3 regions of the Pseudomonas sp. MWU12-2319 genome follow, and region 1 is predicted to be linked to each of the others. Evidence: riboswitches for the same ligand, from Rfam matches in the RefSeq annotation. Region 1 holds a riboswitch; each other region holds the start of a gene.
What was found. Region 1 has a riboswitch for cobalamin ahead of cobO (cob(I)yrinic acid a,c-diamide adenosyltransferase). Riboswitches for the same ligand answer to the same signal wherever they lie in the genome.
Positions count from the first base shown of each region.

Region 1 (10,550 bases):
GTTCGGTTTCACGGGCATATTACTGGCCCTGCCGGTGGCCGCGGTGATCATGGTGCTGGTGCGGCATATGCACGATCTGTACAAAAGTTCGGACATGTACGGCGGCCGGGAAGACCCCGATCTCTGAAGAGCGCACGCAAACCTTTGATTTTGCTTGTGGTCTGTTGCATTGTGCACCCAGCCTCACGGGTATAAACTTTGCAGACTTTACACAGAGGCCACTAACGGTTCCCGGTAACCGTTCAGTCAGCATGAAACCGATTCAGCTGCCCCTAGGTGTGCGTCTGCGTGATGACGCCACCTTCATCAACTACTACCCAGGCGCCAATGCCGCTGCACTCGGCTATGTCGAGCGGCTATGCGAAGCCGACGCCGGGTGGACCGAAAGCCTGATCTACCTCTGGGGCAAGGACGGCGTGGGGCGTACCCACCTGTTGCAGGCAGCGTGCCTGCGCTTCGAGCAGATGGGGGAGCCGGCGGTGTACCTGCCGTTGGCGGAGTTGATGGACCGTGGGGTCGAGTTGCTCGACAACCTCGAGCAGTACGAGTTGGTGTGCCTGGACGACCTGCAAGTGGTCGCCGGGCGCGCGGATTGGGAAGAGGCGCTGTTTCACCTGTTCAACCGTCTGCGTGACAGCGGGCGACGCCTGCTGATTGCCGCCTCGACTTCGCCCCGTGAACTGCCGGTCAAGCTGGCCGACCTGAAATCGCGCCTGACCCTGGCGCTGATTTTCCAGATGCGCCCCCTCTCGGATGAAGACAAGCTGCGGGCTTTGCAACTGCGTGCTTCAAGACGCGGCCTGCATTTGACCGACGAGGTAGGACATTTCATCCTGACCCGTGGTACTCGCAGCATGAGCGCCCTGTTCGAATTGCTCGAACGGCTCGATCAGGCCTCGTTGCAGGCCCAGCGCAAGCTCACCATACCCTTTCTAAAAGAGACCCTGGGCTGGTAAAACCGGGGCTTTCAGCGCGTTTTCGCCAAATTCCAGACGTCACAAAACCCACGCCGGAAGCTTTCTTTCGGGCGTGTGGGATCCGTTTGGGTATTAAGTCCTTAGATGTTTTCAAGAAACGACCGAGTCACATCCTGTCCCATAAAATTTGCAAATGAGGGTGATAGAGGGCATAGTCGCGTTTCCTTACAAATCAGCCACGGTCGTGCCCATGCTAAATCGCTTCGCACCCCTCGTGCCTCTCGCACTTGTTACCCTGTTGTTCGGTTGCGCGGCGCATACGCCGGTTTCGCAACAACAGGTCGATAATTCGGTCAAAACCGCCTCGGTTTCTGGCGTCAAATCCTCGGCCGTACTGGACGATGAGCTGGCCACGGAAAAAGAACTCGCCGAGTTCGCCGACGGCAAGCCTTACCGGTTGCCTGTCCTTGCTGACAGCATTCTCGAACGTGGCATGTCCCTGATCGGTACCCGTTACCGTTTTGGCGGCACCAACGAGAGCTCCGGCTTTGACTGCAGCGGCTTCATCGGTTATCTGTTCCGTGAGGAAGCCGGGCTCGACCTGCCGCGCTCCACCCGTGAGATGATCAACGTGAAGGCGCCGCTGGTTGCACGCAACAAGCTCAAGCCGGGTGACCTGCTGTTCTTCGCCACCAATGGTCGTCGCGGTCGTGTCAGCCACGCCGGGATCTACCTGGGGGATGACCAGTTCATCCACTCCAGCAGCCGCCGTAGCGGTGGTGTGCGGATCGACAGCCTGGGCGACAGCTATTGGAGCAAGACCTTTATCGAAGCCAAGCGCGCCCTGGCGATGGCTCCCACTACGGTCACCGCCAGCAACCGGTAATCACTTGGACGTTTTCAGCGCCATCGGCCTGGTTGATGGCTAAAAGCCAGGTTCCAATGCCAGGCAAGCTGTACAAAAAACGTCCGAAGTTAAAGTGATACTTGAAGTTTGGCGTATAGCCGCTAGAATCCTGACATATTGTTGAGTATCTGACCGCGCGAGCCCTGCTTGCGCGGTTTTGATTTCTCTACGCCACGGCAGAGAAAGCCGCATTCAGTCAGGATTTCTGCACATGTCGACCACGGCCCGTATTGCCTTGATTGCCTTCACCGCATTGCTCGGTGCCTGTGCCGGCCATGCGCCGCCGCCGCCAGCGCCGGTGGCTCGTCCCGTGGTGTTCGCCTCCCCGCAACCCTCCTCGCCAGAAGCAGAAGACGTGCTGTTCCGCGCCTTGGGCCTGGTCGGCACGCCCTATCGTTGGGGGGGCAACACACCGGACTCGGGTTTTGATTGCAGTGGCCTGATTGCCTACGTGTATCGCGATATGGCGGGCATCAACCTGCCGCGTTCGACCCGCGAGATGATTGTGATGCGGGCGCCGAGCGTGCCGCAGAACGCCTTGCAGACCGGCGACCTGATCTTCTTCGCCACCAATGGCGGCTCCCAGGTCAGCCATGCCGGCATCTATGTCGGTGAAGGCCGTTTCGTCCATGCGCCGGCCACTGGCGGCACGGTGAAACTGGACAGCCTGTCCAAGGCCTATTGGCAACACGCCTACCTGAACGCCAAACGTGTGTTGCCGGCCGGGCACCTGGCGAGCAACCCTTAATCACCGAGTTACCGCGAGGTTGTCATGACCGCTCGCACCCTCAAGCTGGACGATGCCCTCTACGGTTATCTGCTGGACGTTTCCCTGCGCGAAACGCCGTTGCTCAAGCGACTGCGCGACGAAACCCAGGCGCTGCCCATGGCGCGCTGGCAGGTGGCGCCTGAGCAGGGCCAGTTCCTCGCGCTGCTGGTCAAGCTGACCGGCGCCCGACGATTGCTCGAAGTCGGCACCTTCACCGGCTACAGCGCCTTGTGCATGGCCTCGGCCTTGCCGGAGGGCGGTAGCCTGCTGTGTTGCGACATCCCCGGGGACTACAACGCCACTGCGCTGCGCTACTGGCGGGAGGCGGGCCTGGCCGAACGTATCGAGTTGCGCCTGGCGCCGGCGCTGGAGACCCTGGCGCAGTTGGAGCAGCAGGGGCAGGGCGGGCAGTTCGACCTGATGTTCATCGATGCCGACAAGGCCAATTACCCGGCGTACCTGGAAAGTGCCTTGCGCTTGTTGCGCGCGGGCGGCCTGGCGATTTTCGACAACACGCTGTGGAGCGGTCGGGTGCTGGAAGTGAATACGCAAAGCGCCGACACCCGGGCCATCCAGGCGCTGAACCGGGCCTTGAAGGATGACGCGCGGGTGGATCTGTCGTTGCTGCCGTTGGGCGATGGTTTGACTTTGTGCCGTAAGCGTTAGGGGGCCTGTTCAGGCCTCCTTGAACAGCAGGGCGATGCCGGGGTGATACTGGCCGGCTTCGTTGTGCAATTTGCGATAGGCGTAGGGAAAGTACCAGGCCACGGCGCAGCTGTTGGCTTTTTGCAGGTCGTCGACCATATCTTGCAGGTCTTCCGGGCTGGGGCTCTGCTGCGGTTTGAACGGCGAGACGAACAGGCAGCCGAGTTTCAGGTGATGGGGGTGGCTGATCTTTTTCGCATCGCTCGCCACATCCAGCAGGGCCGGCATAGGGTTCAGGTTGTTGACCTTGGGCCAGCGTTGCGTGGCCTGGATATAGACCGACTCCTGCGCGGTGGATATCTGCAGGTCGCAGCGTCCGCTGCGGTCACCGTCTTCGATCTGCTTCTTGGTCGGAAAATGCTCCAGGCTGACCATTTCCGCGGCCCAGGCGGCTACCGACAGCAACCCCAGGTTGGCCCGTTCATTGAACCAGTAGGGCGCCTGACCGTCACCGAGGAGTTGATTGTAGCGATCAATGCATTCAGGCCAGCGTTCCAGGGCGGGACGCAGGAATTCCAGTTTCGGATTGTTGATGATCAGGCCTTGCATGGGACTACCCTTTATTTATTGTTGGTCGGGTTGTGGCTATTTGATATCACCTTGGTCAACGTAGCACAAATTCTGGCGCCGGTTTTTTGATCTTGGTCGGGGTTTGGAGGAGCGCTCGGCTTTGAGCTGGCTGTCGCACCCAGTGACACATCAGCTATGCAGATAAAGAAATCTATCTGTAGTCTTTGGGAGTCGTTATCTATTGCGTTATGCGCTTTAAGTCCAAGCGAAATGAGTAGAGTCCCCAAGTTCAATAGCCTCAAGTACGAGGTTTTTCGATTCCAGGCGAGGCGTCTTGCTTATCAGATGTTCGCCAGTGACCCTGAGTGCATCGCTGCCGGTATCGACACCCGTCAGGTTCGGTTTGAGCCGATCGATCACTGCGCGATAGCGGCGACGGAGCATTGGGGCGCGCGTGCAACTCTCTATCCATGGGAAGAAGTGAGAAAGTGGAAACGGACCGATCTGAAAGGGTTTGACCTGGCATTGTGGTTCGGTCCTGAGTTGTGCGGTTTATGCTATGCGACGCCAAGGAAGAGTAGGATTTGTATAAAAATCATTCTCTTGGAGGGGCGGGGCGACAAAACGCATCCTCTGAAAGGTCTGGTTGCATCCTTGTCCCTGTCTGCCGTTGATTTCTATGCTCGCATGCTCAAATGCAAGGAAATTGAGGCGCAAGACCCGGCAAAGGGAGCTATCGCCTTGTACAAGGAGTTGGGGTTTGATTTTGGCGATGACGGTCGCCTTGTGATTTCTGTAGCGGGTCATTAAGATCTCTTTAATTGTCAAGACACAGAGGTGTCTATGAAAACGACTAAAAACGCTGCGAAAGCGGCCATGATTGCCAAATTCACCACTGAAGCCATGTCGTTGGCTGCTGTGGGTTTTTCTGAAAATCAGCGTCGTTTTCTCAAGGTCGGTTTGAACCGTGGCAAGGAACTCGAGCCTGCTGGTGTGCTCGCGGGGGCTCGCTCCTGACATTGGCTCCAACTACCGACTTTGGCAAAAGGCTTCCTCCCAAATTGTCTACAAACGCCCCGCCTGGCCCGGGGCGTTTGCTTTTCTGACACCGGCTTTATTTGACGCTCCACCCCCAACCCTCTAACCTTCGCCGATTGTTTCAGGTGCTCTGTGGCGAACCGCCGACAGGGTGAAACAGGGAAGCCGGTGAGCCCTTCGACAGGCGCGATTCCGGCGCTGCCCCCGCAACGGTAAATGAGTCAAGACCGCGCCTTGAGCCACTGTGTCCTGCGACATGGGAAGGCGCGCGGTCCCGCGAATACGCAGCTCATGAGCCCGGAGACCGGCCTGATCCATCCCACAGCGTCACGGCGGGCGATGCTGGACGGCCCCGGCCGCGTTTTTTCCTGCCCCCCGTTTGCCTTATCCAGCCCCAACGGAGAGCTGCCATGAACGAATCCCCCGATCGCGACGAACGTCACCTGGCGCGCATGCTGCGCAAAAAGGCCGTTATCGACGAGCGTATCGCCAGTGCCCCGAACGAATGCGGCCTGCTGCTGGTACTGACCGGCAACGGCAAGGGCAAGAGCAGCTCGGCCTTCGGCATGCTCGCCCGGGCCATGGGCCATGGCATGCAGTGCGGCGTGGTGCAATTTATCAAGGGACGCAACAGCACCGGCGAAGAGCTGTTCTTCCGGCGCTTCCCCGAGCAGGTGCGCTTCCATGTGATGGGCGAGGGCTTTACCTGGGAGACCCAGGATCGCCAGCGCGATATCGCCGCCGCCGAAGCCGCCTGGACAGTCTCCCAGGAAATGCTCCGTGATCCGAGCATCGGCCTGGTGGTGCTCGATGAGCTGAATATCGCCCTCAAGCACGGTTATCTGGACCTCGACCAGGTGTTGACCGACCTGCAAGCCCGTCCGCCGATGCAGCACGTGCTGGTCACCGGCCGCGGCGCCAAGCCGGAAATGATCGAGCTGGCCGACACCGTGACCGAAATGGGCCTGCTCAAGCATGCGTTCCAGGCCGGGATCAAGGCCCAGAAGGGCATCGAACTATGAGGCAAACGCGTCATTGCCCGGCGGTGCTGATCGCCGCGCCGGCTTCCGGCCAGGGCAAGACCACGGTGACGGCGGCCCTGGCGCGCCTGCACCGCAATCAGGGGCGCAAGGTCCGGGTGTTCAAGTGCGGCCCGGATTTTCTCGACCCGATGATTCATGAGCGCGCCAGCGGTGCGCCGGTCTATCAGCTGGATTTGTGGATGGTCGGCGCCGAGGAAAGCCGCCGGCTGCTCTGGGAAGCGGCGGGCGAGGCCGACCTGATCCTGATCGAGGGTGTCATGGGGCTGTTCGACGGCACGCCGTCGAGCGCCGATCTGGCCCGACATTTCGGTGTGCCGGTGCTCGGAGTCATCGACGGTACGGCCATGGCCCAGACCTTCGGCGCCCTGGCCCTGGGGCTGGCGCGTTACCAGCCGGACCTGCCGTTCGCCGGGGTGCTGGCCAATCGCGTCGGCACCCTGCGTCACGCGCAGTTGCTCGAAGGCAGCCTGACCGAAGGCCTGCGCTGGTACGGCGCGCTCTCCCGGGAAACCGGGATCGAGCTGCCGAGCCGCCATCTCGGCCTGGTGCAGGCCAGTGAATTGAATGACCTGGACAGGCGCCTGGACGCGGCCGCCGAGGCCCTGGCTGGCAGTTGCGAGGTCGCATTGCCGCCGCCGGTGGCCTTCGAGGCGCCCGATCCGCTAGCCGCCGAGCCGCTGCTGGCCGGTGTGCGCATCGCCGTCGCCCACGACGAGGCCTTTGCCTTCATCTATGGCGCCAACCTGGACCTGCTGCGGGCCATGGGCGCCGAGTTGCGGTTTTTCTCGCCGATCCACGATCAGGTCTTGCCCGAGGCGGACAGCCTTTACCTGCCCGGTGGTTATCCGGAGCTGCATCACCTGGCCCTGGCGCAGAATGCCCCGATGCTGGCGGCGATCCGTGCCCACCACCAGGCCGGAAAGCCCTTGCTCGCCGAGTGTGGCGGGATGCTCTATCTGCTCGATGCGCTGACCGATGTCGAAGGACAACGCGCCGAACTGCTCGGATTGCTAGCAGGTGAGGCGACGATGCAGAAGCGTCTCGCGGCCCTGGCCTTGCAGGCGGTGGAGTTGCCGGAAGGGCTGTTGCGCGGTCACACCTATCATCATTCGTTGACCACCACGGTGCTCGAGCCGATTGCCCGGGGCCTGAGCCCCAATGGCGGGCGCGGCGCCGAGGCGGTGTATCGCCAGGGGCGGATGACCGCCTCTTATGTGCATTTTTATTTTCCGTCCAACCCGCGGGCGATTGCCGCGCTGTTGGCACCGGATACCCACTCTGCCAAGGCCGGCGCACTCTCGGAGCGCGCGGACTTACCCGCGCGGAGGCCATGACCGACAACGCTTTTAACCCTGAAGAACGCGCGGCGGTCTACCGTGTCATCGGTGAACGCCGCGATATGCGCCACTTTACCGGTGGCAGCGTGGCGCCCGAATTGCTCTCGCGCCTGCTGGAAGCGGCGCATCAGGCGCCCAGTGTCGGGCTGATGCAGCCCTGGCGCTTTATTCGTATTACCGACCGCGCATTGCGCGGCCAGATCCAGCAGTTGGTGGAAGAAGAACGGATCCGCACCGCCGAGGCCCTCGGTGAGCGTTCCGATGAATTCATGAAGTTGAAGGTCGAGGGCATCAACGACTGTGCCGAGGTGCTGGTCGCCGCGCTGATGGACGATCGCGAGCGCCATATCTTCGGTCGGCGGACCTTGCCGGAAATGGACATGGCGTCCTTGTCCTGTGCCATCCAGAATCTCTGGCTGGCGTCCCGCGCCGAAGGCCTGGGCATGGGCTGGGTCTCGCTGTTCGAGCCGTTGGCCTTGGCGCAACTGCTCGGTCTGCCGGCGGGGGCCAAGCCGCTGGCGGTGCTGTGCCTGGGCCCGGTCCAGGCATTTTATCCGGCACCGATGCTGGTATTGGAAGGTTGGGCGCAGCCGCGTCCCTTGAGTGAATTGTTGTATGAGAATTATTGGGGAGTGAGTCAATGAGTGTGGCGTTGTTGAGTGTCGCCGGGGTTGCGCTGGATGCGCTGCTGGGCGAACCCAAACGCTGGCATCCGCTGGTGGCGTTCGGCCGTCTGGCGGACCGTATCGAACAACGTTTCAACTCCGGCGGACGTGGCTGGCGCAGTCACGGGGTCACCGCCTGGGTGCTCGCGGTGCTGCCGCTGACCCTCTTGGCCACGGCCTTGTCGTGGGCGCCTTATATCGGCTGGCTCGTCGAAATCCTCGCGCTCTATTGCGCCCTCGGTCTGCGCAGCCTCGGCGAGCATGTGATCCCCGTGGCCCAGGCGTTGCGCAGCGACGACCTGGATCGCGCCCGCCAGCGGGTGAGTTATCTGGTCAGCCGCCAGACTACGGAACTCGATCACACTGAAGTGGCCCGCGCGGCCACCGAATCGGTCCTGGAAAACGGCAGCGATGCGGTGTTCGCCGCGTTGTTCTGGTTTGTCGTGGCCGGTGCGCCTGGCGTGGTGCTCTATCGCCTGAGCAATACCCTCGATGCCATGTGGGGCTACCGCAACGAGCGCTTCGAGCGTTTTGGCTGGGCGGCGGCGCGGATCGACGATGTCTTGAACTATATTCCTGCACGCTTGGTGGCTCTGACCTACGCCTTGCTTGGTAAAACCGGACTGGCGCTGCAATGCTGGCGCCGCCAGGGACCGACCTGGGACAGCCCGAATGCCGGGCCGGTGATGGCGGCGGGCGCCGGCGCGCTGGGGGTCGAGTTGGGCGGGGCGGCGATTTATCACGGTGAATTGCACCAGCGTCCGCAGTTGGGCGAAGGGGAGCCGGCCACCGCCGACTCCATCGACCGCGGCTGGCAGTTGGTGCAACGGGGTGTGTGGTTGTGGTTGCTGATTCTCTGTCTGGGAGCTGAGATCTATGCTTGAGCACGGCGGACGCCTGCGCAAGGCGGTGGAACACTACGGCATTGCCGAGTCCGATTGGCTGGACCTGTCCAGTGGCCTGGCGCCCTGGCCCTGGCCGATCCCACCGATCCCCGAGCGTGCCTGGGCGCGCCTGCCGGAAACCGATGACGGCCTGGAACAGGCCGCCTGCACCTACTACGGCGCGCCCCAGGTGTTGCCGGTGCCCGGCTCCCAGGCGGCGATCCAGTTGCTGCCGCGCCTGCGTCGTGCGGGCAAGGTCGGTGTGCTGTCGCCTTGTTACGCCGAGCACGCCGAAGCCTGGCGACGCAACGGCTACATCGTGCGCGAAGTGCTGGAACACGAAGTCGATTTTTTTCTCGACAGCCTCAATGTGCTGGTGGTGGTCAATCCGAACAATCCCACCGGCCTGAGCCTGGCCCCGGAGCGGTTGCTGGAATGGCATGCGCGCCTGGCCCAGCGCGGTGGCTGGCTGGTGGTGGACGAAGCCTTTATGGACAACACCCCGCAGCGCAGCCTGGCGGCCCACAGTCATAGGGGCGGGTTGATTGTCCTGCGCTCGTTCGGCAAGTTTTTCGGTCTGGCCGGTGTGCGCCTGGGCTTTGTCCTCGCCGAAGGCCAACTGCTCAGGTTGCTCGCCGAACAGGTCGGGCCCTGGGCGGTCAGCGGGCCGACCCGGGTGCTGGGGCAGGTGTGCCTCGCCGATACCGCCGGCCATGAGCGCCAGCGTGTGCGCAGCGAACAGGCCAGTCATCGCCTGGTGGCATTGTTGACGCGTTTCGGCCTGGCCCCCCAGGGCGGTTGCGCGCTGTTCCAGTGGTTGGTGACGGCGCGGGCCGAGGCGCTGTATGAGTTCATGGCACGGCGGGGCATTCTGCTGCGCCTGTTCACCCAGAACAGCAGCCTGCGTTTCGGCCTGCCCGCGGATGAAGCGCACTGGTTGCGCCTGGAGCAGGCGCTGCTGGCCTTTGCCGGGGAGCCGGCATGACCACCCTGATGGTGCAAGGCACCACCTCCGATGCCGGCAAAAGTACCCTGGTGACTGCGCTGTGCCGTTGGCTGACTCGCCAGGGCGTACGCGTGGTGCCATTCAAGCCGCAGAACATGGCGCTCAACAGCGCGGTGACCGCCGACGGCGGCGAGATCGGCCGGGCCCAGGCGGTCCAGGCCCAGGCGGCGGGCCTTGTGCCCCACACCGATATGAACCCGGTGTTGCTCAAACCCAACAGCGATACCGGCGCCCAGGTGATTATCCATGGCCGCGCCGTGACCAGCATGAACGCCGTGGCCTATCACGATTACAAAGCCATCGCCATGCAGGCGGTGCTGGCCTCGCACCAGCGTCTGAGCGCCACCTATCCGGTGGTGATGGTCGAAGGCGCGGGCTCGCCGGCGGAGATCAATCTGCGTGCCGGGGATATCGCCAACATGGGGTTCGCCGAGGCGGTGGATTGCCCGGTGTTGCTGATTGCCGATATCAATCGCGGCGGGGTGTTCGCCCATCTGGTGGGCACCCTCGAACTGCTGTCGCCCAGCGAGCAGGCGCGGGTCAAGGGCTTTATCATCAACCGTTTTCGCGGCGATCTCGCGCTGTTGCAGCCCGGGCTGGATTGGCTGGAACAGCGTACCGGCAAGCCGGTGATCGGCGTGCTGCCCTATGTGCTGGACTTGCACCTGGAAGCCGAGGACGGCCTCGACCAGCGTCAGGCCGACAAGGCCGACCAGGTACTGAAGGTGGTGGTGCCGGTGCTGCCACGCATCAGCAACCATACCGATTT
Region 1 covers NZ_JALJES010000019.1:55,208-65,757, forward strand. Annotated here, with positions in the region: gene M5C01_RS26380 (AI-2E family transporter) at 1-127, shown strand, start outside; gene hda (DnaA regulatory inactivator Hda) at 252-956, shown strand; gene M5C01_RS26390 (NlpC/P60 family protein) at 1,168-1,803, shown strand; gene M5C01_RS26395 (C40 family peptidase) at 2,036-2,572, shown strand; gene M5C01_RS26400 (class I SAM-dependent methyltransferase) at 2,597-3,259, shown strand; gene M5C01_RS26405 (hypothetical protein) at 3,269-3,847, opposite strand; gene M5C01_RS26410 (N-acetyltransferase) at 4,154-4,618, shown strand; gene M5C01_RS26415 (hypothetical protein) at 4,652-4,825, shown strand; cobalamin riboswitch at 4,953-5,174, shown strand; gene cobO (cob(I)yrinic acid a,c-diamide adenosyltransferase) at 5,257-5,868, shown strand; gene M5C01_RS26425 (cobyrinate a,c-diamide synthase) at 5,865-7,223, shown strand; gene bluB (5,6-dimethylbenzimidazole synthase) at 7,220-7,870, shown strand; gene cbiB (adenosylcobinamide-phosphate synthase CbiB) at 7,867-8,775, shown strand; gene cobD (threonine-phosphate decarboxylase CobD) at 8,768-9,760, shown strand; gene M5C01_RS26445 (cobyric acid synthase) at 9,757-10,550, shown strand, end outside.

Region 2 (10,550 bases), on a different contig from region 1:
CAACGATGCGTCGGTGTTGCCTGACGAGCGTTGCATCGACTTCCTGTTTTTCACCCACGACCGCCATTCCGGCAACAAGGACGCGGCACGCCAGTATCTGGCCTGGGAAACCGGCCTGCTGGCGCAGATGACCCCGGCGGAGATCGCCAGCCTGAAACCGCTGGCACCGGCCAAGGCCCCCGTGGATGTCCGGACCCGGCTGGTTCACGCGGCCCGTACCCTCAAGGGCAGCGGCCCGCGTTCGGTGAACGTGCCGGTCACCCGCTTGAGCACCGTGCTGTTCGACAACCTGGCGGATATGCGTGACGCCCGCCGTCGCCGCGACAGCGAACGGGTCCTGAGCTACGGCGCTCGGGGCAATCCCACGGCCTTTGCCCTGGAAGACCTGGTGACGGAGCTGGAAGGCGGCCACCGCACGCGTCTGTTCGGAACCGGGCTGGCGGCGGTGGCGCAGACCTTCCTGGCCTATCTGCGTCCGGGCGACCATGTGCTGATTACCGATGGCGTCTACTTCCCGGTGCGGCGCCTGGCGAAGGAGTTCCTGGCGCCCTTTGGCATCGAGGTCGGTTATTTCCCGGCGGACGGCCGGGATATCGAGTCACGCCTGCAGGCCAACACCCGTATGGTCTATTGCGAGTCGCCGAGTTCGTTGCTCTACGAGTTGAACGACCTGCCGGCCATCGCGGCCTTGTGCAAGTTGCGGGGTATCCTGCTGGCGGTCGACAACACCTGGGGTTCGGGCTACCAGTACCGGCCGTTGGCCCTGGGGGCGGATATCTCGATCATGGCCTTGACCAAGTACCTGTGCGGTCACAGCGACGTGGTGATGGGCAGTGTCTGTACCACCGAGGCGGCCTGGCCGGCGTTGGCGCGGATGAGCGACAGCTTTGGCAACACGGTGAGCCCGGATGATGCCTACCTGGTGCTGCGCGGTGCGCGGACCCTGGCGGCGCGCCTGGAGGTGCATCAGCGCCAGGGGCTGGAAGTTGCTCGCTGGTTGCAGGCGCAGCCGCAGGTACGGCAGGTGTTCCATCCGGCCTTGTCCACGCACCCGGATCATGAGCTTTGGGTGCGGGATTTCAGTGGCAGCAACGGGCTGTTGTCGTTCGAGTTCGCTGACGCCGATCCCGGACAGTTGGAGCGCTTTATCGGGGCGTTGCAGTTGTTCGGGCTGGGGGCTTCATGGGGCGGCTATGAAAGCCTGGTGACCGTGGTGGATGTGAGCGAGCGGCAATTTGCCGGGCCGACACTGCACCCGGTGATCCGCTTGCATATCGGCCTGGAGGCGGTTTCTTCGCTGATTGAAGACTTGCAGCGTGGTTTTGCCGCCCTGGCGTAACCTGCCGACCACGGCTTCAGCCGTGGTTCTGCTCCGTCAGGCGCTGTACCGCCAGACGCCGGTAATGCGAGGGCGTCATGCCCTTGAGTTGCTGGAAGCGGCGGTTGAAGTTGGAGATATTGTTGAAGCCTGACTCGAAGCAGACATCGGTCACCGGCTTGTCGCCGTCCGCGAGCAATTCGCAGGACTTGCTGATGCGCAGGCGATTGACGAATTCGACGAAGCAACGGCCGGTGGCCTGCTTGAACACCCGGGAAAAGTAGGTGGGCTTCATGCCCAGGTACTCGGCCACTTCTTCCAGCGGCAGCTCCCGGGCATAGTGGGCAAAAATATAGTCGACCGCCCGGTTGGTGCGGTCGATATTGTGCTCGTCGGCCAGTTGTGGTGTGGTAACACCCGACAGCAACTGGTAATCGTCACAGTTGCCGAGCAGTTCCAGCAGGATCAGGAAGTGACCGAGCCGGGTGACTCCCTGGGAGTCGGCGATACGTTGCATCAAGGTCGTGGCCTGGCGCACGGTGTGCTGGCAACGGAACTCGATGCCGTACTGGGCCCGTTCCAGCAGTGGCGTCAGGGTTTTCAGCTCGGCGAACACCAGATGACCGCTTTCGAACAGTTCGTCGGTGAAATTCACCAGCATGTCGCGCTTGGGCACCACTTCGTCCTCGGCCACCTGGCTGATCCAGTTGTGGGGCAGGTTGGGGCCGGTCAAGAACAGGGTCTGCGGGTAGAAGTTGCCGATATAATCGCCAATGAACACCTTGCCGGAGCTGGCGACGATCAGGTGCAGTTCGTATTCCTTGTGGAAATGCCAACGGACCAGGGGGCAGGGAAAACCATGCTGGCGATAGATGATCGACAGGCCGTTGTGGTCGTCCATCAGCTCGTAGGAGGGGTCGGTGACGCGGGCTGCTCGGGTCATGCCTGGCTACTTGTCGTTTTTTGTTGTGGGCGCTTTCCGATAATGCCCTCATCCTTGCCATCGCGCCAGTTGCGCCGTACCCAAGAGGGGGACGTGCCAGGCGTCAGACAACCGGAGCGCCAGTCATGAAAACCCTTCTGCTGGTCGGCATGGGCCCCGGCCACCCGGAGCAGATCACCGTCCAGGCGATCAATGCGCTCAATCGCGCCTCGGTGCTGTTCCTGCTGGACAAGGGCGAGACCAAGGACGATCTGCTGAATTTGCGCAAGGACATCTGCGAACGCTACATCCAGCAGCCCGGTTGCCGGCAGGTCCAGGTCAGCGATCCGGTGCGCGAGGACTCGGCGGCGTCCTACGAGGCGGGTGTCGAGCACTGGCATCGGCAACGGGCGGCCCTGTTCGCACGGCTGATCGACGAGGAGTTAGGCGAGGATGAGTGCGGCGCGTTCCTGGTCTGGGGCGATCCGGGGCTCTATGACAGTACCCTGAGAATCCTTGAGCGGGTCCGTGCGCTGGGCGGTCCGGCGTTTGCCGTCGAGGTGATTCCGGGCATCAGCAGTATCCAGGTGCTGGCCGCGCAGCATCGGATTGCCCTGAATCGTATCGGCGAGCCACTGCTGATCACCACCGGGCGACGGCTGGAAGCGGCTGATCTGGACAATGTGGTGGTCATGCTCGATGCCCGCTGCGCGTTTAGCCAGTTCGCCGACCAGGACCTGGAAATCTATTGGGGCGCCTACCTGGGGACCGACGACGAGCTGCTGGTGGCCGGCAAGCTCCACGAGGTGGGCGAGCGGATTCGCCGTGTGCGCGAAGCAGCGCGCAAGCGCAAAGGCTGGATCATGGACTGTTACCTGTTGCGCCGGCCGCTGTAGGAGCGGAGCCTGTCGGATCGCCGCACTGCCGCGAAGGGGCCCGTGAGGCCGCTGAAAGCTTCGCGGCGGTGCGGCGATCCGACAAGCTCCGCTCCCACATCCACAGATTTTTAGTGCTTTCACTCGACTTGAGGAGAAGCGGACTACAGGGTCTTTTCTCCTCGGTCAGTTAAGGTTCATCGGTTTACACACCTGAATCGATGAGGACAACATGAAGGTCATGCCGCCGCGGTGGATGAATGATTGTCACTGCCTGCAGATCTGGCTGACCCTGCTCGGATGGACCTTGGCCCTGAGCGTCGAAGGGGCTTCCCAGGTCTACCTGCCTCATCGTTCAGGGACCTTTGTCGTCGACCCGGCGACCCTGGCCGTGTCCCTGCACCACAGCGACGAACATCGGTCCCCGGCCTTGCTCAGCGCCGCGGCCTTCGACGAGGACGCGCAGGTCATCGAGCGAGACGGTAACCGCTGGCGGGTCCGACAGGCGGACCAGGATTTCAGGATCGAGGTCGGGGTCGATGGGAATGCCCTGGTGGTCACGGTGCAGGCCGAACAACCGGGGCGGCTGGAGTGGCCCAGGCCCGTCGAGGACGGGGCGATCGAAGCCCATGCGATTCCCTTTGGCGAAGGCGCCTATATCCCCAGCGACGATCCGAAATGGCTCGACTGGCTGCTGCGGCGTTATCAGCCGGCCCGGCTCAATGGGGTGTTGTCGATGCCGTTCTGGACCGAACTGCGCAAGGACTGTTCCATCACCTGGATCGTCGAGACACCGTTCAACACCAGCTTTGGCATCAAGGCGCAAAACGCCCGGCCCTTGCCGACCCTCAGCCATGCCTTCAATCGCCTGGCCCCCGGCGCGCCTTACCGGGTACGCATCGTCGTCGGCCCGCGGGAACCGCTGATCGGCGCACGGCTGTACCGCCAGTGGCTGCGCGATCACGATCAGTTCGTCTCGTTGCGCGAGAAAATCCACACTCAACCCCACGTTGCCCGCCTGGGCGGCGCGCCGCATATCTATCTGTGGGATGCCGGACCGCTGAAGGCGGGCGATATCCTGCACTGGCCGGAGTTCCTGCGCTTTTTTGCCCAGCACCGCGATGACAGCGATCACCTGGCCTCCAGGCTCTGGGGGGCCTTCGAGCTCAAGGCTCGAGAGGCCTTCCTGCTGGCGTTGGGTGAAGCCGATAGTGCCTTTGGGCAGGTCCCACCTTTTGCCCGGACCCAGGTGATCCGGGCGATCAATGCCGGGTTGCTCGCGGTGATCGGGCGTGAGGCCCGGGCACCCTTGCCCGGCAATCATGATCCCCTGGCCGAGGTGGCCTGGGCGCAAACGGTGCGTCAGCAGTTGCGCGAGGCCTTTGGTGATCTGCTGGCACCGGCCGAGCGCTGGGGTGGTGGTTTGTCCCTGGACACCGTTGCCGCCTTGCAGGGGGCGGGTCTGGCCCGGGCCTGGCTGGGCGCCGATGACTGGCGCGATGCCTTCTGGCACCCCGAGGCGGTGGACGCGGCCAAGGCCGCCGGCTACCTGGTGTCGGCCTACGACAGTTACGGCAGCGCGCATCCGTCGAATCTGCAAGCCAGTTGGGCGACCGCGAAGATGGGCGATGAACTGGTCGCCGCCGGTTATACCGACGAGCAGGGCAAGAAAGTCCAGGGCTTCAATGGCCGTGGTGTGTTCGTCAATCCGCGCAGCGTCGAGGCCTATGCCCGGCGGCGGATCAGTGCCGTGGCGCGGGCGGGGCGCCTGAACAGCTACTTTCTTGATGTCGATGCCGCGGGTCCCGAGTTCAGTGATTACACGCCGGGTCGGGAAACCAGCCAGGCGCAGGATGCCGAGGCGCGCCGCCGGCGCCTGGCGTATCCGGTCCAGGCACTGGACCTGGTCACGGGCAGCGAGGGCGGGCAGGCCTTCTACGCGCCGATCATCGCCTTCAGTCATGGCATCGCCACCCAGCCCTTTGCCTGGATGGACGCGGATATGCGCAAGAACAAGCGCTCGCGTTATTACCTGGGCGGTTATTGGCCGCCGGAAACCCCCAACCTGTATTTCAAGGCGGTCCCGCTCAAGCCGGAGGTGGCGCGCTTCGTGACGTCGGCCGAGTTTCGCCTGCCGCTGTACCAGATAGCCCTGCATGACAGCCTGGTCAGTACCCATCACTGGGAGTACGGCTCGCTGAAGTTCTCCAGCGAACGTGATGTCACGGCCTTGCTGCAGTTGCTGTACATGGTGCCGCCGCTGTATCACCTCAACGATCAGGTGATTTCCCGTGACCTGCCGCTGATCAGTGCCTACGACAAGGTGTTCCGGCCCTTGCACGAGCGCCTGTTCAGCCAGGCCATGGACGATTTCCAGGTGTTGTCCGGGGATCGCCTGCTGCAACGCTCGACCTTTGCCGACGGCACGCTGATTACCGTCAACTTCTCCGTCAGGCCCAGCCGCACGCCGGAGGGCCGGCAACTGCCTCCGTTGTCGGCCCATGTAGTGGTGGCCGGCGAGCCGGCGCAACTGATCGAGATCCGCCAGCTCCTCGGTGCCTCCTGAGGCTCAGTCGACGCGGTTCTTCGCCTCGATCCACTGGGACATGTACTGGGTGCTCTTGTGGTGATGGTGGCGCAGCATCGCCCCGGTGAAATTGTTCCGACGGTGGGCCGCCAGATCCTCGCGGCAGGCCTGGATCCGGGCAATCAACGCCGGGCCGTGGACCTGCCGCTCATAACGGGCGGCGAGCAGCACCTGGCCGTTGGCCTGGGCCTGCTGCCACGGCGCACGGTCCTGGTAGAGACGCACGGCCGATTGCGCCAGGGCGACGGCGCTGGTTTCGATGGCGCCGGCCCAGGGCAGCTCACCGTGCATGGCTTCGGCGCCGATGGGGGTGGTGACATTCGGTGTGCCGCAGAGCATGGCGTCGACGATCTTGCCCTTGATACCGGCACCGAAACGCAGCGGTGCCAGACACACCCGTGCCGCCGCCATGACCTGCAAGGCATCCTCGGCCCAGTTCATGATGTGAAAGCCCTGGGCGGGGTTGTGCAGCGCGGTGGCCTTGGGCGGGGTGTAGGCGCCATAGATATGTAACTGGGCGGTGGGCAGTTGCTGGCGGATCAGCGGCCAGATCGTGGTCTTCATCCAGAGCACGGCATCCCAGTTCGGCGCGTGGCGGAAGTTGCCGATGCTGAGAAAGTGCGCGCGCTCATCGAAATCGCGGTAGGCCGCCGTGGGCGTGTCGATCATCAGCGGGCACCAGTGCAGTAGCGCCGCCGGGACCTTGAACTGCTCGATCAGCAACTGCGACTCGACATCGGAAATCATTAGGTTCAGGTCCGAGCGGTAGATGGCGGCGATTTCCCGCTGGGCCTGATCGGTCGCGCTCATCTGTTCGAACATCTGCCGCTGGTCGGGGGCGAACAGGGTGCTGAAGTCATTCAGGTCCTGATCGTCTTTCAGACGTGCCTTGAGCTGTTGCTGGCGGGCATCGCGCAGACTTTGCAGGTCGGCGGTCTCCAGCACCCGCAGGGCCCCGGGACAGTGTTTTTCCACGCGCCAGCCGAACTGCTCTTCCATCATGAAACGGTCGAACAGCACCACGTCGGGTTGCAGGTCGGCGACAAAACTGTCGAAGCTGCTGTTATTGAGCTCGATGCGACATTCCTCGATGCCCAGGCTCGCCAGGTCGGCCTTGTGTTCGCCGATAACGGCCGGGCTGGCGAAGGTGATGCGCCAGCCGACCTCGAGAAAGCTTTCGAGGATCTGCATCATGTGCCCGCCGGCGGCCGACGAGCGCGGTTCCGGCCAGACATAACCGATAACCAGGACCTGGGTGATGTCGGTGGCGTTCATAACAGGATTCCTTGAAACGGGCAGGGCGGGAAAAGGGGCGCAATTAAACCACAGCGGCGCTCGCGATTGACCTGCCCCGGCGCACTGCGTAGCCTTGCAGCTTCGAGGTTCTTCGGCGTTCGGCCGAAGCTAAGAAGGGAACGCGGTATGCCGCGGCTGCCCCCGCAACTGTAAACGGTTCGATAGCCCTGCAATGCCACTGCCTACGGGCGGGAAGGCGCAAGGCCCGGCCGGTTCGCCTGCTTTCGAGAGCAAGCGCGACCGCCAGACCGTAAGCCAGGAGACCTGCCTCGTCACCGTTTCTCACTACAACCGGGCGGGGTGATCCGGTGGCGAACGCATCCGCGCCCAAGGGCCGCGGTTCTCGTCCCGTATGCCCGCCACTTTGCCAAAGGGCATCCGATGAAAACACTGGCCAAGCTTCCCGTCACCATCGTCACCGGCTTTCTCGGCTCGGGCAAGACCACCCTGTTGCGCCATATGCTCGACAACGCCCAGGGCCGCCGCATCGCGGTGATCGTCAACGAGTTCGGCGAACTGGGCATCGACGGCGAGATCCTCAAGCAGTGCTCCATCGGCTGCAGCGAAGAAGAAGCCAATGGCCGTGTCTATGAACTGGCCAACGGCTGCCTCTGCTGCACGGTCCAGGAAGAATTCTTCCCGGTGATGCGCGAACTGGTGGCGCGCCGTGGCGACCTCGATCATATCCTTATCGAAACCTCCGGCCTGGCGCTGCCCAAACCCCTGGTACAAGCCTTCCAGTGGCCGGAAATCCGCAGTGCCTGCACCGTCGACGCGGTGATCACCGTGGTCGACAGCCCGGCCGTGGCCGCCGGCACCTTCGCCGCGTTCCCGGACCAGGTGGATGCCCAGCGCAAGCTCGACCCGAACCTGGACCACGAATCGCCGCTGCACGAGCTGTTCGCCGACCAACTGTCCAGCGCCGACCTGGTGATTCTCAACAAGGCCGACCTGATCAGCCCTGAAGACCTGGCCCGGGTGCGCCTGGAAGTGGCCGAGGAGCTGCCGCCGGCAGTGAAGGTCATCGAAGCCAGCAGCGGTCGCCTGCCCCTGGACGTGCTGCTGGGCCTGGGCGCCGGTTCCGAGGAGCATATCGACGGTCGCCACAGCCACCATGATCACCACCACGACGATGACGATCATGACGACCACGATCATGATGCCTTCGACTCGATCTCCCTCGAACTGCCGCAAGCCGATGAAAGCCTGCTGCTGGACGCCCTGACGCAATTGGTGGTCAAGCACGGTATCCTGCGGGTCAAGGGTTTCGCCGCGATCCCGAACAAGCCGATGCGCCTGCTGATCCAGGGTGTGGGCACTCGTTTCGACAAGCACTTCGACCGTGCCTGGAGCGCGGACGAGCCACGTGTCACCCGCCTGGTGCTGATCGGCCAGGAACTGGATGCCGCGCTGCTCGAATCGACCTTGCGCGCCGCGCTGACTGTCTGACCCATGCATCTGCTCAGGACCCAGCCCGGCGGTTTTGTGTCGGATGACAATATCGCCGACCTGGGGCAAACCCCCGCCGAGCTGGTGATCCTCTGCAGCGGCGATTCAAGCCTGGCATTGCTCGCCGAAGCGGCGCGGCAACTGCCTGAAAATTACCCCAGTCTGCGCCTGGCCAACCCCATGCAGGTGCAGAACCACGCCTCGGTCGACCTCTATTTCGACCAGGTGCTGCAACACGCCCGGGTCATTCTGTTGTCTCTGCACGGTGGGATCGGTTACTGGCGCTACGGTATCGAGCGGTTGGTGCAACTGGCCGAGCGCGGGGTGACCCTGATCCTGGTGCCGGGGGACGACCGTCCGGACCCGGAACTGAGCGACCTGAGCACGGTGCCCGCCGAGGAAGGCCGGCGGCTCTGGCATTTTCTGCGCCAGGGCGGCATGGGCAATGCCCTGGACCTGTATCGCTGTCTCGCCAACCTTTGGTTGGGGCGCGACTACTCCTGGGCCGAGCCGCAACCCTTGCCGCGCACGGCGATCTATCATCCTCGTCATGGCAGTGTCGGACTGCCTGCCTGGCGCGCCGACTGGCAGGTCGGGCAACCGGTCGCGGCGGTGCTGTTCTATCGCTCGCACTTGCAGGCGGCCAATACCGCCTTCGTCGATGTGTTCTGTCAGCGCTTGCAGGCGGCAGGGCTCAATCCCTTGCCGATTGCCGTGGCCAGTCTCAAGGAGCCCGCGTGCCTGAGTGTGGTGGAGGATCTGCTGGACGAGGTGGCGGCCGCGATCATCCTCAATACCACCGGATTTGCCCAGTCCAGCCCCGAGGCTCCCCATCTGCGGCCGTTTCGCCGGGATATCCCGGTGATCCAGGCCATCTGCGCCCAGGACAACGAGCCCGGCTGGCAGGCCAGCGAGCAGGGCCTCGGGCCCCGCGACCTGGCGATGCATATCGCCTTGCCGGAACTGGACGGGCGCATCATCAGCCGGCCCATCAGCTTCAAGGACCTGGCCTGGCGCAGCGAGCGCAGCCAGAGCGATGTGGTCTGCTACCGTGCCCAGCCCGAACGCATGGATTTCGTTGCCGAACTGGCCCGTCGCTGGATCGATCTGGCACGGCTGCCCAATGCGGACAAGCGCGTTGCCCTGATCCTCGCCAACTACCCGACCCGCGATGGGCGGATCGGCAACGGCGTGGGCCTGGATACCCCGGCGGCGGCGCTGAATATCCTGCGGGCGCTCAAGGAGCAGGGTTATCCGTTGAGCGAGGATTTGCCTGGAAGCGGCACGGCGCTGATCCAGGCCTTGCTCGGTGGTGTCAGCAACGATCTCGACAGCCTTGACCTGCGGCCGTGTCACCAGAGTATGGCGCTGGCTGATTACCAGACGATGTTCGAGCACCTGCCCGAGGCCAATCGCCAAGCGGTCATGGCGCGCTGGGGCCGGCCGGAACAGGACCCGATGTTCCGTGGCGGGCGGATGATGGTCGCCGGGCTGCGTTTTGGCCTGACCTTCGTCGGCATCCAGCCGGCCCGGGGTTATCAGGTCGATGCCAGCGCGGTCTACCATGACCCGGACCTGGTGCCGCCCCATGGCTACCTGGCGTTCTATTTCTGGCTGCGACACACCTACGGCAGCCATGCGCTGATCCATGTCGGCAAGCACGGCAACCTGGAGTGGCTGCCGGGCAAGGGCGTCGGGCTGTCGCAGCAGTGCTGGCCGGATGCATTGCTGGGGCCATTGCCGAATATCTATCCCTTTATCGTCAACGACCCGGGCGAGGGTGCCCAGGCCAAGCGCCGCACTCAGGCCGTGATCATCGATCACCTGATGCCGCCGTTGACCCGAGCCGAAACCTACGGACCGCTGCGGGATCTGGAGTTGCTGGCTGACGAATACTATGAAGCTCAATTGCTCGACCCACGGCGTGCCCGCGAATTGCAGCGTGACATTCTCAAGCTGGTCCGCGAGACGCAGATCGACCGTGAACTGCAACTCGACGCGGGCCTGGACAGCGATGCCGACGCGGCGATCTGGCTGCCCCGGTTGGACACCTACCTGTGCGACTTGAAAGAGTCGCAGATCCGCGACGGCTTGCATGTGTTC
Region 2 covers NZ_JALJES010000010.1:93,391-103,940, forward strand. Annotated here, with positions in the region: gene metC (cystathionine beta-lyase) at 1-1,339, shown strand, start outside; gene M5C01_RS17500 (AraC family transcriptional regulator) at 1,356-2,261, opposite strand; gene cobF (precorrin-6A synthase (deacetylating)) at 2,387-3,136, shown strand; gene M5C01_RS17510 (glycoside hydrolase) at 3,348-5,681, shown strand; gene M5C01_RS17515 (glycosyltransferase family 4 protein) at 5,685-6,977, opposite strand; cobalamin riboswitch at 7,066-7,285, shown strand; gene cobW (cobalamin biosynthesis protein CobW) at 7,380-8,447, shown strand; gene cobN (cobaltochelatase subunit CobN) at 8,451-10,550, shown strand, end outside.
Region 2: it holds a riboswitch for cobalamin, as region 1 does, so the genes downstream of both, cobW (cobalamin biosynthesis protein CobW) here and cobO (cob(I)yrinic acid a,c-diamide adenosyltransferase) in region 1, are expected to answer to the same signal.

Region 3 (10,550 bases), on a different contig from region 1:
CCGGATATTCATTCAACCTGGACGGGTCATCCATTTATCTCACAGTGGCGGCTCTGTTCATTGCTCAGGCAGCTGGACTTGATCTGGGCTGGTCTGAGCAGTTGTCGTTATTGTTGGTATTTCTGCTGACCTCCAAGGGGGTTGCTGGCGTGAGCGGAGGAGCCTTCGTAACACTGGCCGCTTCCCTGACGATGTTCCCAGACATCCCATTAGCTGGCCTTGCCCTGATTCTGGGTGTCGACCGCTTGATGGACACTATGCGCACACTCACCAACGTTCTAGGTAACGGGGTCGCGACCATGGCTATCGCCCGATGGATGGGGCAACGCAACGGCGATGACCAGGCGCACGCCGCGCGGACAGAGTCAGGTCTAATGTTTCAGTCGACGTCAGATTCCATCCCAACGTCCAATCCGGTCGCCTGAATAGTTATCTGAACCTATCCATTCATCACCGGCATGAGCTTGCACCATGAGCGCAAAAAACGACGAGTCCATCAATATCCTCAAGCAACTGGGGCAGATTGCACAGGGGCTGGGTGAAACATTCGCGCCTTTTTGCGAAGTGGTGGTACATGACCTGCAAGACCCCAGTCACGCCATTCATACGATTCACAACAACCTTTCGGGGCGCCAGGTAGGCGATCCGGCAACGGAGCTCGGCCTGGCTCGCATTGCTGATGCGCATTATCCGCAAGTGATCGCCAACTATGCCAACCGCTTTCCTGATGGTCGGCAGGCCAAGAGCACCTCAATAGGGATCAAGGACTCGAACGGCCGGTATGTCGCGGCACTGTGCATGAACCTGGACTTGAGTCTGTTCCAGAGCATGCAAAGCGCGATGGGGCAATTCACCAACGTGGTCAAGAATGGTGTTACGGAAAACCTGGACACCAGCAATGCTGACGCCATTCGCCAGCGTATCGACGAGTTCGCCGCGCGTCAGGCTACGACACCACGCGCACTGAAGGCCGAAGACAAACGTTTGCTGCTTCGCGAACTGAAGGACACCGGTTATCTGGAAGTACGCAAGTCAATGGAGGTCATCGCCCAGCATTTGGGCGTGTCCCGCGCGGCGGCCTATAGCTACGTGAAATAACCCTGGCCGGTCTCGTACCGACAGTAGGCCAGAAAGTTTTTGCCCAAGTGAGGGACTGGTTCTCCTCGACCTGAATAAAGGTATCGCCATGCTTAATCCCGCTATCCAATGCGCCAATAGCAGCTCCATCCGCCCTCCTGCGGGGCACTATTCTCATGTTTGTATCGCCGGTGGATTTGTGATTATTTCTGGTCAATTACCTATCAATTCCGCGGGACAGGCATTGGCAGACCAGAGTTTCGAGGAACAAACTCGGCAGGTCCTGAGCAATCTTGAACATTGTCTAGTCCGGGCAGGCATCGACAAATACAGCCTAGTGCAGGTACGCGTCTATGTTACCGATATTGATCAATGGCCAGCTTTCAATCGGCTCTACGAGCAATGGTTAGGTGATCACCGCCCCGCACGATCCGTTGCGGGAGTGGCTCAATTGCATTTTGGTTCAGCCGTAGAGGTGGAAGCCATGGCACTTGCGGCGACTGCATAAGCGTATTAATTGCACACACGTCTAAAAATTCTCATATCAAAAAGCGAGGCCCCCATGACCACGACGCAGCTGATGCTCTCTACCTATCAAGACGTCCTTGACGCCGCCGAACGTATCCAGGGCCACGCTCATCGCACTCCGGTGCTGACCTCACGTACGCTGAACGGACAACTGGGTGCAGAGGTTTTTTTCAAATGCGAGAACTATCAGCGCATGGGCGCATTCAAGTTCCGCGGCGCGTTCAATGCAGTAGCTCGCTTCAACGAGCGCCAACGCAAGGCCGGGGTCGTGGCATTTTCTTCCGGTAACCACGCCCAAGGCATCGCATTGTCTGCACGTATCCTGGGTATTCCCGCGACCATCGTGATGCCCCATGACGCTCCGGCCTCGAAAATGGCAGCGACACGCGAATACGGAGCCAGTGTGGTGCTCTATGATCGTTACAGCGAGGACCGCGAAGCCATTGGTCGAAACCTGGCTGAGGAGCATGGCTACACCTTGATCCCATCCTATGACCACCCGGATGTCATCGCTGGGCAAGGGACGGCGACCCTGGAGTTACTGCAAGAAACCGGCCCGCTGGACGCGCTATTCGTCTGTCTCGGTGGCGGTGGACTGTTGGCGGGAGCTGCCTTGGCAACCCGCGCACTGTCACCTGACTGTAAACTTTACGGTGTCGAGCCGCAGACGGGGAATGACGGTCAACAGTCGTTTCGCAGGGGCGAAATTGTACATATCGACACACCGGACACCTTGGCAGACGGAGCCCAGACTCAGCATCTGGGGCACTATACATTCCCAATCATTCGCCGCGACGTTGATGACATCCTGACTGTCACGGATGCCCAGTTGATCGAGGGTATGCGTTTTTTTGCCGAGCGCATGAAGATGGTCGTGGAGCCGACCGGATGCTTGGGGTTGGCCGCTGTACGTGAAATGGGCAAGGCGCTGGAAGGTAAACGTGTCGGTGTGATCGTGAGCGGAGGCAATATTGACCTGGATCGGTACGCCCGGTTGCTGGCGTAGCCTTTAACGCTGACGTTGCGAGTCGGTTGCGCCGGTAAGCCGCTCGCGCATTGACTGGCAAGGCTCTGGAAGTGGCGGAACAGAGGGATGACAGGGTTCAAGCAGTGCCGTTTGCACGGCACCGCTCTTCAACTTCAGGCGCGGGTGGAGAACCCGGGCAGATTCAGCTTGCGCTCGGCCAACCAGCCAAACGTCAGGCCTACGGTGGTCCAGAGCACCAGCTGGATGCCCAGGGAGGCCACGCGGAACTTCCACAGCAGGACCGCCGAGAAAGCCTGCGGCACTTCATTGATGGTCGGGAACAGAGCACCGGCAACCGCCATGATCAGAATGTACAACCCCACCGCCAGGATCGAGCCGCTCCAGATGCCGAGGGCCGGGATCAGCTTACGCGCGGCATTGATCGCAATCACCGCCGCAATCACCGACACCAGCAACATCAGGAAGAACAGCTTGGTGCGCTGCGCGATGGTTTCCGGATCGCCAATTGACGGCGGATTGGACGGGTATTTCAGCCCGGGTACCAGAATCAACGTGACGAAGGCCGCCAATGCCAGCAGCGCGGCCAGGCCACGCGGCCCGATCTTGCCGACACGCCCGAGGGAATAGGCAAACACCAGGGCGAAGATCCCGCCCAGGGAAACGCTGTACACCACCACACCGGTGAACAAACCGAACGTGCTCTGCACCTCGCGGCTCACCAGTTCCTCTTCTTCCGGAGCATCACCGTGCATGTGCGCCATGTGCTCTTCGAAGGCAATCGCCTTGTCGATTTGCGGCTCACCAAACACTTTGGCAAAGCCAAAGGCAAGAATGCCGGCGAGCAAGCCCACCAGCATGCCGCGAATCAATAATTGACCGGTCATGTCATGTTCCTTGAATCAGTGGCAGGGGAAACCAAGCAGGTGGCGTCCGTCGTGCACGAATTCGTGGACATACATACCCTTGAACAAAGCCGTCGCGCCCTGCTCCGCACCGACGAAATAAATCGCCAGCATCAACAGCAGGCCGCCAAAAATGGCCCAGGGAAGGATTTCGCCCAACGGAATGGTGGGCAGGGAAACATCGGTCTGCGTAGCAGCGTTATAAGCCATATGAACCTCCAGGGAAGACGCGTCCCAGTACGGATTACGGATTGGAGAAACAGGGTCTGGCTTACGCCTGATAAACAGACGAATACAGTGGCGCGACCGCGCCGGATTTCAACCGGCTTCCTGTTTCTGAACGAGTTGTAAAACGCTCTAGTGAAAAAGCGATAGAACCCCGGCAGTGTACGCACTCCGGCTGACAGCAGCCATAAAAAAGCCGGAGCACGCTGACAGACTCCGGCAGGTACTTCAGGCGCAGGGCTTAGCGCATTACGCCAGTTCTGCACGCAGTTGGCGGGCGGCGCTGACCATATGCACCAGGGCAGCCTCGGTTTCCGGCCAGCCACGGGTTTTCAGACCGCAATCCGGGTTGACCCACAGACGCTCGGCGGGAATACGCTGGGCGGCCTTGCGCAGCAGGTTGGCCATTTCCGAAGCATCCGGAACCCGTGGCGAGTGGATGTCGTAGACGCCCGGCCCGATTTCATTCGGGTAAGCGAAGGCTTCGAACGCCTCCAACAGTTCCATGTCCGAACGCGAGGTTTCAATGGTGATGACGTCGGCATCCATGGCCGCAATGGACTCGATCACATCGTTGAACTCGCTGTAGCACATGTGGGTATGGATCTGGGTTTCGTCACGCACACCGGACGCGCACAGACGGAAGACCTCGGTGGCCCAGTCCAGGTAGTGCTGCCATTGCGCCCGGCGTAGCGGCAGACCTTCGCGGAACGCCGCTTCGTCGATCTGCACGATCTTGATGCCAGCGGTTTCCAGGTCCATCACTTCGTCACGAATGGCCAGGGCCAGTTGACGAGCCTGCACTTCACGGGACACGTCCTCACGGGGGAAGGACCACATCAGCATGGTCACGGGACCGGTCAGCATGCCCTTCATCACTTTGTCGGTAAGGCCTTGGGCGTAGCGGATCCACTCCACGGTCATGGCTTTCGGACGGCTCAGATCGCCGAAGATCACCGCGGGTTTCACGCAACGGGAACCGTAGCTCTGGACCCAGCCAAAGCGGCTGAAGACATAACCCTCGAGTTGCTCGGCGAAGTACTCGACCATGTCGTTACGCTCGGCTTCACCGTGCACCAACACGTCCAGGCCCAGGCGCTCCTGGAACGCGACAGCATGGCGAATCTCGCTCTGCATCGCTTCGGTGTATTCGGCTTCGCTCAACTTGCCTTGCTTGAACGACTGACGCGCCAGGCGGATGGCCGCCGTTTGCGGAAACGAACCGATGGTCGTGGTCGGGAACAGCGGCAGATTCAGGCCGGCGCGCTGCTTCTCGATACGGGTTGCGAACAACGAGTGACGCTGACTGTCCTTGGCGGTGATCGCGGCAACACGAGCCTGCACAGCCGGCTTGTGGATGCGCGGCGAGGCGGCACGGCTGGCTTGAACCGCACGGCTCCTGGCCAGTGCTTGCAGGACTGGAGCCGCTTCGGGTTCGTTGATCGCACGGGCCAGAATCGCAACTTCTTCACACTTCTGCACGGCAAAGGCCAGCCAGCTCTTCAGTTCGGCGTCCAGCTTGTCTTCACGGCCCAGGTCGACCGGACTGTGCAGCAACGAACAGGAAGGCGCGACCCACAGGCGATCGCCCAGGCGCTCATTGGCGTGTTGCAAGACCGCCAGGGCTTTTTCCAGGTCGCAACCCCAGACGTTACGGCCGTTGACCAGGCCCAGCGACAGTACCTTGTAAGCAGGCAGACGATCGAGGATGGTCGGGTATTGCTCAGGGGCACGAACCAGGTCGATGTGCAGGCCGTCGACCGGCAGATTGGCCGCCAGGCCGAGGTTCTCTTCCAGGCCACCGAAGTAGGTGGCAACCAGCTTCTTCAGTGGATCGCGCTGAATCAGGTTATAGGCCCGCTCAAAGGCGTTTTTCCATTCCTGCGGCAGGTCCAGGACCAGGATCGGCTCGTCGATCTGCACCCACTCGACGCCTTGGGCCGCCAGGCGCTGGAAGATCTGACCGTACAGCGGCAACAGGCGATCGAGCAGATCGAGCTTGTCGAAATCACCACCTTTGGCCTTGCCCAGCCACAGGTAGGTCAGCGGACCGATCACCACCGGCTTGACGTTGTGACCCAGTGCCAGTGCCTCTTCGACCTCTTCAAACAGTTGGTCCCAGCCAAGCTGGAACTGCTGGTCGGCGCTGAACTCCGGCACCAGGTAGTGGTAGTTGGTGTCAAACCACTTGGTCATTTCCTGGGCATGGGCACCGCCGCAGCAGCTGTCGCTGACGCCACGGGCCATGCCAAACAGGGTTTGCAGGGAGGTCTTGCCGTCGTGCGGACGGAAACGCTCCGGGATCACACCGAACATCAGCGAGTGGGTCAGCACCTGGTCGTACCAGGCGAAGTCGCCGACCGGCAGCAGCTCGACACCGGCTTTCTTCTGCAGGTCCCAGTGGGCCTTGCGCAGCTCGCTGCCCACGGCACGCAGACCCGCTTCGTTCAGTTCGCCTTTCCAGAAGGCTTCTTGAGCTTTCTTCAGCTCGCGGTCGCGGCCAATGCGCGGAAATCCTAGGGAATGGGCCAGTGCCATGACAAAAAACTCCAATATGTTTGATGGGAGCCATTGTCGACATTCAGCACATACTGAGACAAACTCATTTTAATATTGATGATCACAAGTTTCACTCATGATCATAAATCAATATTACCCATATGAAAGCCGCTCAAGCCCGAATACCCGCCTTTAGGTTCTACACTGGGCCGTAACCCGGACCACTCGAAAGGTAGCGCCCAGATGGAACGTCTCACCGCGAAAGACTTTGCCCCTGAACTGCTTGAGCTGTACGACTACTATGTCCACGGCAAGATCAACCGCCGGGAGTTTCTTGATCGTGCGGCAAAGTTCACCCTCGGTGGCCTCGCCGCCAGCAGCCTGCTGGCGGCGTTGAGCCCGAACTATGCGCTGGCCGAACAGGTGCCGTTTACCGACCCGGACATCCTCGCCGAATACATCACCTACCCCTCCCCCAAGGGCAACGGGCAAGTGCGTGCCTATCAGGTGCGTCCGGCCAAGGCCAGCGGCAAGGTGCCCGCTGTGGTGGTCGTGCATGAAAACCGTGGGCTCAATCCCTATATCGAAGACGTTGCCCGGCGGGTGGCCAAGGCCGGATTTATCGCCCTGGCCCCGGATGGCCTGTCATCGGTCGGCGGCTATCCCGGCAATGACGAAAAAGGCCGGGAGCTGCAACTGACCGTCAACCCGGAAAAGCTCATGAATGACTTTTTCGCTGCCATCGAATGGCTGATGCACCACGACAGCACCACCGGCAAGGTCGGCATCACCGGCTTCTGCTATGGCGGCGGGGTCGCCAATGCCGCCGCCGTGGCCTATCCGGAACTCAGCGCCGCGGTGCCCTTCTATGGCCGCCAGCCAAAGGCCGAGGAAGTGGTGCGGATCCAGGCGCCCCTATTGCTGCACTACGCCGAACTGGACAAGGCGATCACCGACGGCTGGCCCGCCTATGAGCAGGCATTAAAAGCCGCCGGCAAGGTCTATGAGGCGCATATCTACGCCGGGGTTAACCACGGTTTTCACAACGACTCCACACCGAGATACGACGAGGCGGCCGCCAAGCTGGCCTGGGACCGGACCCTGGGGTGGTTCCGGCGCTATCTGGTCTAGGGGGTTATGTCGGAGAAATCGTGGCCAGGAGGCCAATCGCAATTGTCAGTATGAGAAATCCACCCAGGAACATCGCCATCTTGGCCATAAGGCCTCCTCGACTATAAGGTCAGCGCATAACGCGGAGTGCGTAATGAGTTTACGGAGCAGAGCAAACAGAGGTCGTGGCCCGGCATAACAGGCCGTAACCCCGGGCATCTGCACAAGGCTGATCCGTAGGTTCATTGTCGGTCGTGGGCCGAATACATTACAGAGGCAGATGACGATGAAAAATACGGATCAGAACAGCGGGCCGAGCACCCGCTGCACTTTCACCAGCGCCACCCGAAGGGTCTCCATGTCCACGGAACCCAAGGCCAGGCGGATCGCATGCGGCACCTGCACGGAGGTCGCAAAAGGCTCGGCGGTGGACACCGAAATCTGTTCGCGCATCAGCGCCATGGCGATCTGATCAGCCCGCGCCTCTTCCGGCAGGGGCAGCCAGAGAAAGAACGAAGACCGATGGCGAACGGTGTGCAGGCCGCCCAACAACTCGTCGGCCATGGCCTGCCTGGCCTGGGCATCCTTGCGCTTTTGCACCTCGAGCCGGGCAACGGTGCCATCCTCGATCCAGGCGGTGGCAATCGCCGTCAACACCCCCGGCGTGTTCCAGGTGGTCACCCGGATGGTGCGCTCCAACGCCGCTACCCGCGATATCGGTGCCGCGACAAACCCCACCCGCAAACCGGCGGCCACGCTCTTGGACAGACCGGAAACGTAGAGCGTCCTTTCCGGCGCCAGCTCGGCTAACGGCGGCGGCGCTTTCTCCGCCAGGTACGCGTAGGCCGCGTCCTCGATAATCAACAGATCATGCTGACGTGCAATCGACACCAACTGTTCGCGCTGATCGGCCGCCATCACCCAGCCCATCGGGTTGTGCAGGGTCGGCATGCTGTAGACGGCACGCACCGGACGGCTGCGGCAGAGCTGCTCCAGGGCATCGAGATCCGGCCCCTGGTCGGAAACGGGAATCGGCACGATCTCAAGGTGCAGGGCCTGCGCCAACACCTTGAATCCGGGGTAGGTCAAGGCGTCCGCGGCGATCACATCCCCGGGTTGCAGAAACGCCATCAGGATCACCGTCAAACCATGCTGGGCACCGCTGACAATCAGCACCTGCTCGGCCGTCACCCTCAACCCACGCGCCGCCAGGTGACGGGCGACCGCTGCCCGCTCGTGCAGGCGCCCGGCATGGGGGTGGTAGCGCAGCAAGGACTCCAGGTCGCCGGACAACGCCAACTGGCGCAAGGCCGTGCGCAACTGCTCGGCCTGCCCCGGCGACGAGGGATAGTTGAAGTTGAGATCGACCATCCCCTGGGTAACGTCGGGCTGGTCGATGCCCAGGCCGGAAGGCAGGGACGTCTCCCGGACAAAGGTGCCGCGCCCCGTTTCCCCGCTGACCAGGCCCATGGCTTCAAGCTCCCCATAGACCCGACTGGCCGTCACCAGGGCCAGACCGTGGGTGGCGGCCAACTGGCGATGGGTGGGCAGCCGAGCGCCAGGCGGCAAGCGCCCCGAACGGATATCGGCAGCAAAAACGTCAACCAGTGATTTATACCGGGAACGGGGCATCGGCAGATGTATCCATGACAATATTTTGATTGTATCAATACTCAGTCATAGCATGCGCCTCAAGCAACCCGAACCTTGAGCGTGAAGCGAAAATGGAACGAACCTCGCCCCTGAACACCCCAGCGCTGGCCAAAAATACCAGCGGCTGGCTCAATGGATTTATCGGTGTGTTGATCTTCAGCGGCTCGCTACCCGCGACACGGGTGGCGGTGCTGGAGTTCGACCCGGTGTTTCTGACCGTGGCCCGGGCGAGCATCGCCGGGGTTCTGGCGCTGTGCCTGCTGTTGCTGTTCAGGGAGAAGCGCCCTGCCCGCAGCCAACTGCTGTCCCTGCTGGTGGTAGCCATCGGCGTGGTGCTCGGCTTTCCGTTATTGACGGCACTGGCCTTGCAGTACGTGACCTCGGCGCACTCCATTGTTTTCCTCGGTTTGTTGCCGCTGGCAACCGCGGTCTTCGGTGTACTGCGCGGCGGCGAGCGGCCCCGGCCGGTGTTCTGGTTCTTTTCCGTGCTGGGGAGTCTGCTGGTGGTGGGGTTCGCCGTGTCCCAGGGACTGAGCGCCTCGCCCCAAGGCGATATCCTGATGCTGCTGGCGGTGCTGGTCTGCGGTCTGGGTTATGCCGAAGGGGCGAAACTCTCACGGACGCTGGGAGGCTGGCAGGTGATTTCCTGGGCGCTGGTATTGTCGCTGCCGGTGATGCTCGTGCTGACGGGATTGCTCACACCCGCCTCGTTCACGGGGATCAGCCCACCGGCCTGGTTGAGCCTGGCGTATGTCTCGCTGTTCAGCATGCTGATCGGTTTTGTGTTCTGGTATCGCGGGCTGGCCCAGGGCGGGATTGCCGCCGTGGGACAGTTGCAGCTTTTGCAGCCGTTTTTCGGCTTGGCCCTGGCGGCGACTTTACTCCACGAGCACGTCAGCCTGGGCATGCTGGGGGTCACGGTGGCGGTGATTCTTTGCGTGGCCGGCGCGAGAAAATTCTCCAAATAAACGCCGTCCCTTGTAGGAGCCTGGCTTGCCAGCGATAAGGCCCTCAAGCCCTGCATCGATCATCCGGCCGCCATCGCCGGCAAGCCGGGCTCCTACATTGACCGCGTTGACCTGAAGACGGTATCTCCCGCCCTACACCCAGCGCTTGAATAACACGCTGGCATTGACCCCACCAAAACCGAAGCCATTGGAGAGCGCGTACTCCATGGGCAACTGACGGGCCTGACCACGAATCAGATCAAGACCTTCGGCGAGCTCATCGGGGTTATCCAGATTGAGCGTTGCCGGTGCCACCTGATCACGCAATGCCAGAACCGTGAAGATCGCCTCGATCCCACCCGCAGCCCCCAACAGATGCCCCGTGGCGGATTTGGTCGAACTGATGGCCGGACCACCCGCTGTCCCGAACACCGCCTTGATGGCCGCCAACTCGCCCTTGTCGCCCACTGGGGTCGAGGTGGCGTGTGCATTCAGGTGCTGGACCTGGGACGGCTCGATACCGGCCTGGCGCAATGCCTGCTGCATGGCACGGCGAGCACCGTCGCCATCTTCCGGTCCGGCGGTCATATGGTAGGCATCGGAACTGGTGCCGTAACCCAC
Region 3 covers NZ_JALJES010000002.1:490,929-501,478, reverse strand. Annotated here, with positions in the region: gene M5C01_RS05005 (cation:dicarboxylase symporter family transporter) at 1-425, shown strand, start outside; gene M5C01_RS05000 (PAS domain-containing protein) at 472-1,098, shown strand; gene M5C01_RS04995 (RidA family protein) at 1,187-1,585, shown strand; gene M5C01_RS04990 (threo-3-hydroxy-L-aspartate ammonia-lyase) at 1,640-2,611, shown strand; gene M5C01_RS04985 (CbtA family protein) at 2,746-3,477, opposite strand; gene M5C01_RS04980 (CbtB domain-containing protein) at 3,493-3,705, opposite strand; cobalamin riboswitch at 3,739-3,872, opposite strand; gene metE (5-methyltetrahydropteroyltriglutamate--homocysteine S-methyltransferase) at 3,970-6,258, opposite strand; gene yghX (YghX family hydrolase) at 6,463-7,350, shown strand; gene M5C01_RS04965 (PLP-dependent aminotransferase family protein) at 7,630-8,961, opposite strand; gene M5C01_RS04960 (DMT family transporter) at 9,054-9,950, shown strand; gene fabF (beta-ketoacyl-ACP synthase II) at 10,083-10,550, opposite strand, start outside.
Region 3: it holds a riboswitch for cobalamin, as region 1 does, so the genes downstream of both, M5C01_RS04980 (CbtB domain-containing protein) here and cobO (cob(I)yrinic acid a,c-diamide adenosyltransferase) in region 1, are expected to answer to the same signal.